4 regions of the Cytobacillus sp. FSL M8-0252 genome follow, and region 1 is predicted to be linked to each of the others. Evidence: riboswitches for the same ligand, from Rfam matches in the RefSeq annotation. Region 1 holds a riboswitch; each other region holds the start of a gene.
What was found. A riboswitch is a leader RNA that binds a small molecule or an ion and turns the genes downstream of it on or off. The one in region 1 is predicted to bind S-adenosylmethionine.
Positions count from the first base shown of each region.

Region 2: it holds a riboswitch for S-adenosylmethionine, as region 1 does, so the genes downstream of both, MKX83_RS08555 (LLM class flavin-dependent oxidoreductase) here and MKX83_RS05875 (MetQ/NlpA family ABC transporter substrate-binding protein) in region 1, are expected to answer to the same signal.
Region 3: it holds a riboswitch for S-adenosylmethionine, as region 1 does, so the genes downstream of both, metK (methionine adenosyltransferase) here and MKX83_RS05875 (MetQ/NlpA family ABC transporter substrate-binding protein) in region 1, are expected to answer to the same signal.
Region 4: it holds a riboswitch for S-adenosylmethionine, as region 1 does, so the genes downstream of both, MKX83_RS19960 (methionine ABC transporter ATP-binding protein) here and MKX83_RS05875 (MetQ/NlpA family ABC transporter substrate-binding protein) in region 1, are expected to answer to the same signal.

Region 1 covers NZ_JBBOWZ010000001.1:1,123,728-1,126,969, reverse strand. The annotation lists gene MKX83_RS05885 (hypothetical protein) at 1-35, opposite strand, end outside; gene MKX83_RS05880 (aminoglycoside phosphotransferase family protein) at 124-987, shown strand; gene MKX83_RS05875 (MetQ/NlpA family ABC transporter substrate-binding protein) at 1,070-1,894, opposite strand; SAM riboswitch class I at 1,983-2,093, opposite strand; gene MKX83_RS05870 (pyridoxal phosphate-dependent aminotransferase) at 2,334-3,242, shown strand, end outside.
Region 2 covers NZ_JBBOWZ010000001.1:1,654,005-1,657,246, forward strand. The annotation lists gene MKX83_RS08550 (fatty acid--CoA ligase family protein) at 53-1,612, shown strand; SAM riboswitch class I at 1,674-1,785, shown strand; gene MKX83_RS08555 (LLM class flavin-dependent oxidoreductase) at 1,944-3,242, shown strand, end outside.
Region 3 covers NZ_JBBOWZ010000001.1:3,696,410-3,699,651, forward strand. The annotation lists gene metK (methionine adenosyltransferase) at 77-1,276, opposite strand; SAM riboswitch class I at 1,577-1,702, opposite strand; gene pckA (phosphoenolpyruvate carboxykinase (ATP)) at 2,090-3,242, shown strand, end outside.
Region 4 covers NZ_JBBOWZ010000001.1:3,950,564-3,953,805, forward strand. The annotation lists gene MKX83_RS19955 (methionine ABC transporter permease) at 1-581, opposite strand, end outside; gene MKX83_RS19960 (methionine ABC transporter ATP-binding protein) at 574-1,599, opposite strand; SAM riboswitch class I at 1,713-1,817, opposite strand; gene MKX83_RS19965 (O-acetylhomoserine aminocarboxypropyltransferase/cysteine synthase family protein) at 1,905-3,221, opposite strand.

The sequences.
Region 1 (3,242 bases):
TTCTCATCCACTTGATTATCATACTTTTTTTCCATTGCTTTCACTCCCCTTTTATAAGATGTCTCGCCTATTTTCCCCCTCAAAAAACGATTTATACAAAATAATAAAAAAGGAGACTGTTCCATGAAGGAATTAATTAAAAACCATCTCCCGCATCTTCAGGAAATACAGATTGAAAGCAATCATTCTGGTTGGGATCATCATATTTATATTGTTAATCAAACATATGTCATCCGAATACCAAAAACAAAACAAGTATTAGTGAAAATAAAAAAGGAAATAAAGCTACTTCACCAGCTCTCATATCTTTCTTCCATTATTGAAATACCAAATTATCTTCCATTTTATAATAAAGACGGACAAATGATTGGTGTTTTTTACCACTTCATTAAAGGACAAGCATTATCTCATTCATTGATTACTCCTCCTTTATATGAAGCCAAGCGGTTAGGAACATTTCTTACAGAATTACATCGTCTGGATATAGATGAAGCAAAGAAATGTAATATAGAAGAACTACATAGTGAAAATTATTGGGCGCAATTACATCAAGCCCTGATTAAAAAAATATTTCCGTTCTTAAAAGACGCAGAAAAAGAAGAAATTGATAAAATGTTTTTAGCGGTGTCAAAATTTAAAGAAGCAAAAGTGGTGATTCATGGTGATCTAACAAGTGCCAATATCCTTTATCATCCAAGCAAAAAGGAAATATCAGGAATTATAGACTTTACAGATACGCAAATAGGGGACCCGGCGTTTGACTTTGCAGGGCTATATTGGGATTTCGGAGATCAATTCACCAAAGAAGCTCTCGCATCTTATCAAACAAAATTCAATAAAGATGAAATGTATAGAAGAGTCACTTCCTTTTACGGCTTACAACCAATATTTCACAAATGGTTGAAAAACGTCAATGACCAGGATGAAAAAGTTGTTCGACAATCCATAAGTACAGGAATGACCAAAATACAAATTATGCACAGATAAGTTTAACAGTATTCTACAACTATTATTAGAAACCGGACAAATCCATATAATTTTGTCCGGTTTCTTGCTTATTATTACTTCGTTATTTCATCCACGCTGGCTTTCCAAATCCTTGAAACTCTTCGTCGATAATTTTTTCAAATTCTGCAGACTCGACCACTTCTTTTAAGTCTTTCGCATATTGTTTATCTTCAAAGTCTGCTTTAACTGCAACCACGTTGCGATAATCATCAAGCATATTTTCTAGTGCTAATGCACTTAATAAGTCCATATCGGCTGCCAACGCAAAGTTACCAGGAACTGCAGCAAGATCCACACCCTCAAGAGATCTTGGTAATTGTCCTGCTTCAATCGGTTGAAAAACTAAATTCTTTTTATTCTCCTTCACATCTTTTTCAGATACTGTTAGTGGATCGGCGTTTTCATCAATCGTAATTAGACCTTCGTCATTTAACGTATTTAAAGCGCGTGCTGCATTCGTTGGGTCATTTGGAATAGCAATGGTTGCACCGTCTTTAATCTCATCAATTGAATTAAACACATTCGAGTAAATCCCCATTGGGGCTGTTGGTACAATAATTAATGGTGCTAAGTCCATGTTATTTTCTTTCTCAAAATTCTCCAAGTAAATTGTATGTTGGAAAAGGTTAGCTTGTATATCATCTTCATTTAAAGCTTTGTTAGGTTGGATATAATCGCTAAACTCTACGACAGTTACTTTATATCCTTTTTCCTCTAGACCAGGTACAATAGCTTTTTTCAACATATCACTATAAGGACCGGCAGTAGCACCAATTTTTAGTTCTTTCGTTTCATCCACCTTTTCTCCACTCGTGTCTGAACCTCCGCCACATGCTGTTAGTAAACAAACAGTTGCAATGAATAAAACAATTAGCCACTTTCTCATTATGTTTCCTCCCCATAGCTGTAACCAGAATTTTAACCAATAAAAAAAGCCACTATTCATCATCTGAAAGAGGCATTGGTTTTATTCCGCCTTATCTTTCAGAATGAATGGATATCATTCTGCAGGAATTGGCACCTTCCCAATATTGGGGGTTGCCGGACGTCATAGGGCCTAGTCCCTCAGTCTCTCTGGATAAGCTTTTCATTTAATTTTTATGATATGATATTACTACTCTCTTTTATTTTTGTCAATGTTCGAAATAATGCTACATCCAATCTCCCAAGAAAATGGGTTTAGTGATCCAACTACCTTTCCTTTATTCTTTTAAAACAAAAAAGGAAATCGAATATTTCCTTTTATATAAAATTAACTGGACAATTTGTCTTTTTGGTTATAAAATGCGTTCGTATATAGATTAAATGAATGAAGGTGGATTAAAATGGAATTATCGCATCGTTTGAAGCAATTACCTCAACAATTTTTTGCTTCCCTTGTTCAAAAAGTTGCTGCTGCAAAACTTGAAGGCAGAGATGTTATTAACCTAGGACAAGGCAATCCCGACCAGCCAACACCTGCACATATTGTACAATCACTTCAGCAAGCTGCAGAAGACCCAATGACACATAAATATTCTCCTTTTAGAGGAATTAATGAATTAAAGAAGGCCGCCGCTTCCTTTTATGCGCGTGAATATGGGGTAGAAATTGAGCCTGAAAAAGAAGTAGCTATCCTTTTTGGCGCAAAAGCAGGTTTAGTAGAAATTCCATTATGCCTACTCAATGAGGGAGATTTAATGCTCTTACCAGATCCAGGTTACCCTGATTATGAATCTGGTGCGGTTTTGGCAAATGTAAAATACGAAACCTTTCCTTTAAAAGAAGCAAATCAGTTTCTACCTGATTACTCGCAATTTACAGAAAAACAAAAAAAGGATGCCCGCCTACTATTTTTGAATTATCCTAATAATCCAACAGGCGCGACAGCTGATTCCACATTTTTTGAAGAAACTGTTGCTTTTGCTAAGGAAAACAACATTACCATCTTGCATGATTTTGCTTATGGTGCTATCGGCTTTGATGGAAAGAAACCTGAAAGTTTCTTAGCCACAGCCGGAGCGAAAGACGTTGGTATTGAAATGTATACATTATCAAAAACATATAATATGGCTGGGTGGAGAATTGGATTTGCAGTTGGAAATGAACAAATCATTGAAGCCATCAACCTTCTTCAAGACCATATGTATGTAAGCTTATTCCCTGCGATTCAAAAAGCTGCAGCCGATGCATTAAATGGGGATCAAACAAGTGTAGACGAACTTGTTGCTCGATATGAGAGACGTAGAAATGCA
Region 2 (3,242 bases), 530 kb from region 1:
AAATTTATATTATAAAAATGAATGACTATTCATTCAGAAAAGAGGGAGAAACTTGAATTTAACAAGTCAGCTTCACAAGATTGCCTTAGAAAATGGGGAAAAAAATGCGTATTATTTTATGGATCAAGCATGTACATACGCAAAGCTCGATGAACAAGTAACAAGGTTTGCATCAGGACTTTCGTCATTAGGTATTAAAGAAGGTGATCATATTGCCTTGCTACTTGGTAATTCGCCGCATTTTGTTATTAGTTTATATGGTGCGTTAAAGCTAGGAGCAAAGGTCATACCGATAAACCCTATCTATACGCCTGAAGAAATTGGCTATATTTTAAGAGATGGTGATGTAAAAGCGGTGATTATGCTTGAGCAATTATTACCATTAGCAGAAAAAATGCATCATTTATTAACAGATATTAAGCATTATACTGTCTGCGAAACCGGTCAAACAAGTGGACTTCCAGCTCTGGGAGATAAGTCGGTATTTCCTAAATTGAAATCGTTTTCAGAGCTTGTTTCCAATGGAGATGTAACATTTGTTGATGCAGATGTTACACCCGATGATGTCGCGATTATACTCTATACATCAGGAACAACAGGCAAACCTAAAGGAGCCATGTTAACTCATCGTAACCTGTATAGTAATGCGAGTGATGTCGCGGACTATTTGCAGATTAATGAACGTGATACGGTGATTACAACCTTACCTATGTTTCACGTGTTTTGCTTAACTGTTGCTCTGAATGCACCTCTGATAAGTGGAGCAACAATCTTAATAGACCCTAAATTTAGTCCGAAAGAAATTTTCCGTTTAGCGGAAAAATACAAGCCAACTGTTTTTGCCGGCGTGCCTACAATGTATAATTTTCTTTATCAATATCCTGAAGGCAACCCTGGTGTCTTCCAATCTATGAGATTATGTATTTCTGGAGGTGCTTCACTTCCTGTTGCATTGTTAGAAAATTTTGAGAAGAAATTCAATGTGGTTATTTCTGAAGGCTATGGCTTATCAGAAGCTTCTCCGGTCACATGCTTTAACCCACTAGATCGTCCACGGAAACCGGGGTCGATTGGCACATCTATTATTCATGTTGAAAATAGAGTAGTTAATGAATTAGGAGAAGAGGTCGCTGTAGGTGAAGTAGGGGAGCTTGTTGTGAAAGGCCCTAACGTTATGAAAGGATATTACAAAATGCCTGAAGAAACATCTGCCTGTTTAAAGGAAAATTGGTTATATACAGGTGACTTAGCTAAGAGGGACGAAGAAGGATACTTCTACATTGTTGACCGTAAGAAAGATATGATAATTGTTGGTGGCTATAATGTGTATCCAAGGGAAGTAGAAGAGGTTTTTTATGACCATCCTGACATTGTAGAAGCGGCTGTTTTAGGTGTACCTGATCAGAATACAGGAGAAAAAGTTTTAGCCTATATTGTACCTAAAACTGAAAATTTAACAGAGGCACATTTATTGACTTATTGTAAAGAAAAGTTAGCCAAATACAAAATTCCTTCCTCTATAGAATTTTTAGAAGAATTGCCGAAGAATACAACAGGAAAGATACTGCGACGTGCTCTTAAGAAAAAGGTACTAGAAAATCAGGAAGCATAAGTTAAAAAACATGTTGACAAAAGATTCTAAATATTTTAGAGTAACTATATCAATTAAATAACCACTATCTAGAGAGGTGGAGGGACTGGCCCTACGAAGCCTCGGCAACAGACTTAGCATTGCAAGTACTGTGCCAATTCCAGCAAGCTAGCATTTAGCTTGAAAGATAGGAAGAGAATGAAATATTTATGAGCGTACGTTACCTCTTCCTTTTTGGAAGAGGTTTTTTTATGGCTGATTGGACCACCAAAAGCGATAAACATTCTTAGCACAATTGATAAATACATTATTATGCTTCTTTTGTAGAAGTATTAGAGGAGGTAATGGCAGTATGAGTTATAAAAAACAAATGATATTGAATGCATTTGAAATGACAAGTGCAATGCACAATTCTCATGGGCTATGGAAGCATAAAGATTCCAAACGACATCGTGCCTATAAAGATATTAATTATTGGATGGAATTAGCCAAAACACTCGAGAAGGGAAAATTCGATGCTGTCTTTTTTGCGGATGTATTAGGTGTTTATGATACGTATAAAGAAAGTAAAGAACCTTCAATTAACGATGGATTACAGTTTCCTGTTAATGATGGGGCGTTTGTCATCCCTGCTATGGCAGCAGTGACAGAGCATCTGTCATTTGCATTAACGGTGAGTACAACATATGAGCCACCTTTTGGGCAGGCAAGACGGTTTTCCACATTAGATCATTTGACAAAAGGAAGAGTGGCATGGAATATCGTTACTTCTTATCTTCCTAATGCAGCAAGAAATTTTGGTTTCAAAGATATGATCAAACACGATAAGCGTTATGAAATTGCCGATGAATATATGGATGTCGTTTATAAACTGTGGGAATCAAGCTGGGAAGATGGAGCAGTGATAGAAGATACAGAACAAGGGGTATTAATCGACCGTAAGAAAATCCATGAAATTCACCATAAAGGAGAATATTTTGATGTCGAAGGACCGCATTTAACAGAACCGTCACAACAAAGAACACCTGTTTTATATCAAGCAGGGACTTCTCCTAAAGGACGTGCTTTTGCAGCAAAACATGCAGAATGTGTATTTGTAGGTGGGCCAACACCTGAAAGAGTAAGACATTATACAGAGGATATTCGAAAACAAGCGGAAGAATATGGCAGGAATCCGGAAGATATTAAAATATTCACTTTCCTAACAGTCATCGTAGGTAAGACAACTGAAGAAGCGGAAGAGAAATTTGCTGAATACAACCAATTATGGAGTGCAGATGCAGCGAAAGCACAGTTTGGGGGCGCAAGCGGTTATAATGTTGCGGAATTTACAAAGGATGAGTTAGATAACCCATTTGAATTTAAAGCTACAGAGCATGGGCATTATAAAGCTGCTTCATTAACGAAAGATGCGAAGAAAAAACTATCGATTAAAGAAGCGATTTCAAAATTAGAAGGATTAGATAGAGACAATATAATTGTCGGCAATCCATCAGAAGTAGCAGACCAAATTCAATATCAGTTTGAAGCCTCTGGTGTCGATGGTTTTAATTTAAATCATTTAGTAACGCCAGCAGATTTGGAAGATTTTATTGAGCTTGTTATTCCGATTCTACAAGAACGTGGTTTATATAAAAAGGAATACAAAAAG
Region 3 (3,242 bases), 2.6 Mb from region 1:
ACGATAGCCCCTTTTCCACATAAAAAAACTGTAGAAAACTCATTAAAGGAGTTTTCTACAGCCATAATTTTCTAATTTATTTTAAAGCTTCCTTACGCAATTCTTCCGCTTTATCTGTGCGCTCCCAAGGTAAATCAATATCTGTACGACCAAAATGTCCATAAGCAGCTGTTTGCTTGTAAATCGGACGGCGTAAATCAAGCATTTTGATAATACCAGCAGGACGGAGGTCAAAATTGTTTCTAACAACTTCAACTAAAACATCCTCAGATACTACTCCAGTTCCAAATGTATCAATACTGATGGATACCGGCTGAGCAACACCAATTGCATATGCTAATTGTACTTCCGCTTTGTCAGCTAGTCCAGCAGCAACGATATTCTTTGCTACATAGCGAGCTGCGTAAGCAGCTGAACGGTCAACTTTCGTTGCATCCTTACCAGAGAATGCACCACCACCGTGACGTGCATAACCGCCGTATGTGTCAACGATAATTTTTCTACCAGTTAAGCCAGCATCACCTTGAGGTCCACCAATAACGAAGCGACCTGTTGGGTTGATGAAGTATTTTGTGTTTTCATCAATTAATTCAGTAGGAACAACTGGGTTAATTACATGCTCTTTTAAATTGCGTTGAATTTGCTCTAAACTAATTTCTGGATGGTGCTGCGTAGAGATAACAATTGTATCAATACGTACAGGTTTGTTGTTTTCATCATATTCTACTGTTACTTGTGTTTTACCATCTGGGCGAAGGTAAGGTAAGATTTCCTCTTTTCTTACTTCAGCTAAACGGCGAGAAAGTTTATGAGCTAATGAAATAGGTAATGGCATAAGCTCTTTTGTTTCATTACATGCAAAGCCAAACATTAAACCTTGATCTCCAGCACCAATGGCTTCAATTTCTGCATCAGTCATCTGTCCTTCACGCGCTTCTAATGCTTGGTCTACACCCATAGCAATATCAGCTGACTGTTCATCAATAGAAGTTAATACAGCACATGTTTCAGAGTCAAAGCCATATTTTGCACGTGTATAACCAATTTCCTTAATGGTTTCACGAACGATTTTTGGAATATCTACATATGTGGATGTAGTGATTTCTCCTGCAACCAATACAAGACCTGTAGTAACAGACGTTTCCGCAGCAACCCTCGCATTTGGGTCCTGTGATAAAATAGCATCTAATATTGCATCAGATATTTGGTCACTGATCTTATCCGGATGACCTTCAGTTACTGATTCAGAAGTAAACAATCTACGTTTTGTTGACATCTGACTTCCTCCTTATTTATCGAATCAATAAGACTTTATTATAGTCTTTATTTTTGATACGGAACTCATTCCCTTATTTGAATCTTCATTATTTATGGGCCAATGTTTATCTCATACCCTTAATAACCTATGCGCTAACTTGGAATATTGAGAATAAAATGGTTGGTCTTTTTCCCATACATAAATAGTACATTCCAAAAGCCGCTCCTCGTATTCGCCAACATCATGTTAAAAAGCATGAAAAAAAACCTCTTCTCTGATTTAGTGAAAAGGTTGAAGCAAAATGATTCGCGCCTTTCACTCTTATCGTTCAAGGATAGTGAGTAATAAATCCTTGCATCAGGTTAGCACCTTTGCTCATGAAAATGTAGTTGGCAGGTTGCTGGGTTTCATAGGGCCTGTCCCTCCACCAGCTCGGGATAAGAGAGTATCCGTTCAAGGATTCATCATAACTTACACATGGAATATAGTCAAATGTTTTTCATTAACAATTCAATGTAAAAATTGTCATATCCGACTCTATAAACTTTAGTTTTGATAACGGATAATTTTAGTTAAGATCATACCGTTCTTTTTCCTTAATATATATAAAAATTACATTAAATTTGCTGATTATCCTTTTTAAATTTGCAAAAGCTATTTATAATGAATACTGCCTGTATTTGTGACAATTTCATTAATTATATAAAAATGATTTATATAGTATAGACTGAATGAATAAATGTGTTATACTATTTTTGAAGAAATAATCACAAATAGCGACTGAGATGCATATCTCTTAAATAATATTATATAAAGGAAGGTATTCATCAGATGAATTCTGTATCGATAACTGAGTTAAATGATTTACTAAAAGGCGAAAACATCCAAGTTCAATTATCTGTGCCGCAACTAGTTGAAAAAGTATTAAACAGAAACGAAGGTGTTCTTACATCTACCGGTGCAATTCGCGCGACAACAGGTAAGTATACAGGTCGTTCACCTAAAGACAAATATACTGTTGAAGAAGCAAGCTCTAAAGATAAAATTGACTGGGGAAGTGTGAACCAACCAATTTCTGAAGCAGTCTTCAATAACTTATACAACAAGGTGATTGCTTTCTTAAAAGAGAAAGAAGAAGTTTTCGTATTCAAAGGATTTGCTGGTGCGGATAAAAAACACCGTATGCCAATCCAAGTAATTAATGAATATGCTTGGCATAACCTTTTTGCACACCAATTGTTTATTCGTCCTACAGAAGAAGATTTATTAGATCACGAATCTGAATTTACAGTTATTTCAGCACCTAATTTCAAAGCAGACCCAGCAGTTGACGGTACAGCTTCAGAAACTTTTATCATCGTTTCATTCGAACGCCGTATTGTACTTATTGGTGGTACTGAGTATGCTGGTGAGATGAAAAAATCTATTTTCTCTGTTATGAACTACATGCTTCCTGAAAATGGAATTCTCCCTATGCACTGTTCAGCCAATGTTGGCCGCGAAGGTGATGTTGCTTTATTCTTTGGCCTTTCCGGAACTGGTAAAACAACATTATCAGCTGATCCCAACCGTCGTTTAATCGGTGATGATGAGCATGGCTGGTCTCCAAATGGAGTATTCAACATTGAAGGTGGCTGCTATGCGAAGTGTATCGACCTTACACGTGAAAAAGAACCACAAATTTTCGATGCCATCCGTTTTGGCGCTGTACTTGAGAATGTTGTATTAGACAAAGAAACACGCGTAGCAGATTATGCGGACAATACGCTAACGGAAAACACGCGTGCGGCTTACCAATTACAAGCAATTGACAATATTGTTGACCCGAGTATTGCAGGTCACCCGAATACTATTATCTTCTTAACAGCTGATGCTTCTGGTGTATTACCTCCAATCTCTAAATTGAATAAAGAACAAGCAATGTATCACTTCCTAAGTGGATACACTTCTAAGCTGGCTGGTACTGAGCGTGGTATTACTTCAC
Region 4 (3,242 bases), 2.8 Mb from region 1:
ACAACGTCATATCTACTTCTTTGGAAACCTTCTAAGTAGGCAAGGTTACCTAATCCTCCTGCACCTATGACACCTGCCATTGCCGTATATCCGACTAGCGCAATCGCTGTAACGGTAATACCCGAAACAAGCGCTGGCATAGATTCAGGGATGAGTACTTTCCATATGATTGTACTTGTTTTTGCACCCATCGATTTAGAGGCTTCAATGACACCTTTATCAATTTCACGTAAGCCAATTTCCACCATTCTTGCATAGAAAGGTGCTGCACCAATAATGAGTGCTGGTAATGCTGCATTTTCACCAATCATTGTCCCTAAAATCATTTTTGTGAAAGGGATTAATAACACAATCAAGATTAAAAACGGAATGGATCGAAAGACATTGACGAATGCCGCAATAATCTTATTAACTAGCTGATTTTGCCATATATTACCTTTAGAGGTTAAGAACAAAAGTAATCCAAGAATAATTCCTAAAATAAACGTGGCTATAACAGAAATACTTGTCATATATAAAGTTTCTTTTGTTGCTTCCCACATTCTTTCCCAATCCACATTTGGTAGCCATTCATTAAGCATGGGAAATCACCTCCACGCCAACCTTCTGCGAATGAATATATTCAATCGCGCGGGTAACCTCATCCGACTCTCCATCTATATGAATAAATAAGGTACCGTAAGAGCCACTTTGTGTTTGGGATATCTTTCCTTGTAATACATTCACTGTTACATTGTAGTGGCGAATTAAGTTTGTGATTAATGGTTGTTCCGCTGAACCACCTACAAATCCAAGTTGAACAATTTGGCCATTTGGATAAGCACTCAGTAAATGTGTAATCGTTTCCTTCGTTTCTTCCGGTTCGGTCACTTGTTGAACAAATCGCTTCGTAATAGGTTCTTTTGGCTTTTGGAACACATCTAGCACTTCGCCAATTTCAACAATTCTTCCACCTTCCATGACAGCCACACGGTGGCAAATCTTGCGAATGACATGCATTTCATGCGTAATTAACACAATAGTTAACCCTAAACGTTCATTAATATCAACAAGTAAGTCGAGAATACTATCAGTTGTTTGCGGATCTAGAGCACTTGTCGCCTCATCACATAACAGTACTTTAGGATTATTGGCAAGTGCTCTAGCAATACCTACTCGCTGTTTTTGTCCACCGCTTAATTGCGAGGGATAGGCATCCTCTCGACCATCTAGTCCAACCAATTTAATTAATTCATTAACTCTCTCTAGTCGCGCTTTCTTAGGTACACCAGCAATTTCTAATGGAAACGCAATGTTTTCTCGTACTGTTCGAGACCACAATAAATTAAAATGTTGGAAAATCATGCTTATTTCTTGTCTAGCCTTTCTTAAGCTAGCACCTTTTATGCGAGAAACTTCATTCCCAGCTACAGATACAACGCCTTCAGTCGGGATTTCAAGTCCATTTAACATACGAATCAATGTACTTTTACCCGCACCACTGTATCCGATTACACCGAATATTTCACCCTCGTTAATTTCGAGGTTAACATTGTCTACTGCATTTACTTTCCCGTTTTTCGTTGAGAAAATCTTTTTTACATCTTTTATTGAAATCATTTTATACTTCACCTCTTCAATCCAGAAAAACCAACACATTTATAGCATATCCATTGTTTATAAAAAAAGCCTTCCTGCTTATGAGCAGAAAGGCTTGTTATGAAAATTCCTTTCTCTCATCTTTCAAAGCTAATGCTTTGAGTGAATTGGCACCATTTCAATTAAATGACGGTTGCCGGGCTTCAAAGGGCACTTCCCTCCACCTCTCTAAATAAGAGCAAACTATGAATATATTGAATTTTTTTGTGTACCTGTGTAATAGTATCATGTCATTGAAGTAGGTGTCAAATCTGAAATAATAGTTGTTAGACCCTTATATTTAATGAAGCAATACCGGTTGCCGCTTCAATAGCAGATTCAAGATCATCGATCAAATCTTCTACATTTTCAATTCCAATTGATAATCGGATTAAGTCTTCAGGTACACCTGCTTGTTTTAACCCATCCTGATTAAGTTGTTGATGCGTTGTGCTTGCTGGATGTATAATAAGACTTTTTGCATCACCTACATTCGCTACATGTGCGAACAGCTCAACCGAATTAATAACCTTCGCACCTGCTTCACGCCCACCAGATATGCCAAAAACGACAACTGCCCCTGCACCTTTAGATAAATATTTGTCTGCTAATTCTTTATTAGGATGGTTGTCATCGCCCGGATAAAGTACCCAATTAACAGCAGGATGATTATTTAAATATTGCACAATTTTTTTCGTATTAGCAATATGTTCTTTCATTCGAACCGTTAACGTTTCTAAACCTAACGTAAATTGGAAGGCGCTTTGTGCACTTAGTGCTGGACCTAAATCTCTTAGAAGCTGCACTCTCGCTTTAGTAATATATGCTACAGGGCCCAGTGCCTCACTATATACTATATCGTTATAGCTTGTATCCGGCTGACTTAATCCTGGATACTTCTCTGAGTTCCAATCAAATTTACCACCGTCAACAATGATCCCCCCCATTGTCGTCCCATTCCCAAGTAACCATTTCGTTGCAGAGTGAACAACAATGTCTGCGCCATGCTCAATTGGCCGACATAGATAAGGAGTTGCAAATGTGTTATCAACCACTAACGGCACACCATGTTCATGGGCGATATTTGAAACTGTTTCAATATCTAGTACTTGTAAACTCGGGTTACCAATGGTTTCGGCAAATACAGCTCGTGTCTTCTCATTGATTGCTGCTCGTAGTTCCTCTTCATTATTAATATCGATAAGCCTAACGTTGATGCCGTACTTTGGTAAAGTGACTGTAAATAAATTATATGTACCTCCATATAAATTAGAGGCAGCTACAATTTCATCACCCGCTTGAACAATATTAAGAAGAGCTAAGTAAATGGCTGCTTGCCCGCTTGCTAATGCTAATGCGCCTGTTCCCCCTTCTAACAATGCAACTCTTTCCTCAAACACAGTAACCGTTGGATTATGAATACGAGAATAAATATATCCTGTTTCTTTTAAGCCAAATAAGTCTTGCGCATGCTCTGTATTCTGGAATTGATAAGCATTATTTTGATAGATTGGGACCGCTCTTGCCCCTGTTACTGGATCAGGTTTTAGCCCACCATGAACACCAATTGTTTCAAATCGAAGTTGCTTTTCTTTTTCTGCCATTTTACATCTCTCCTCTTTTTT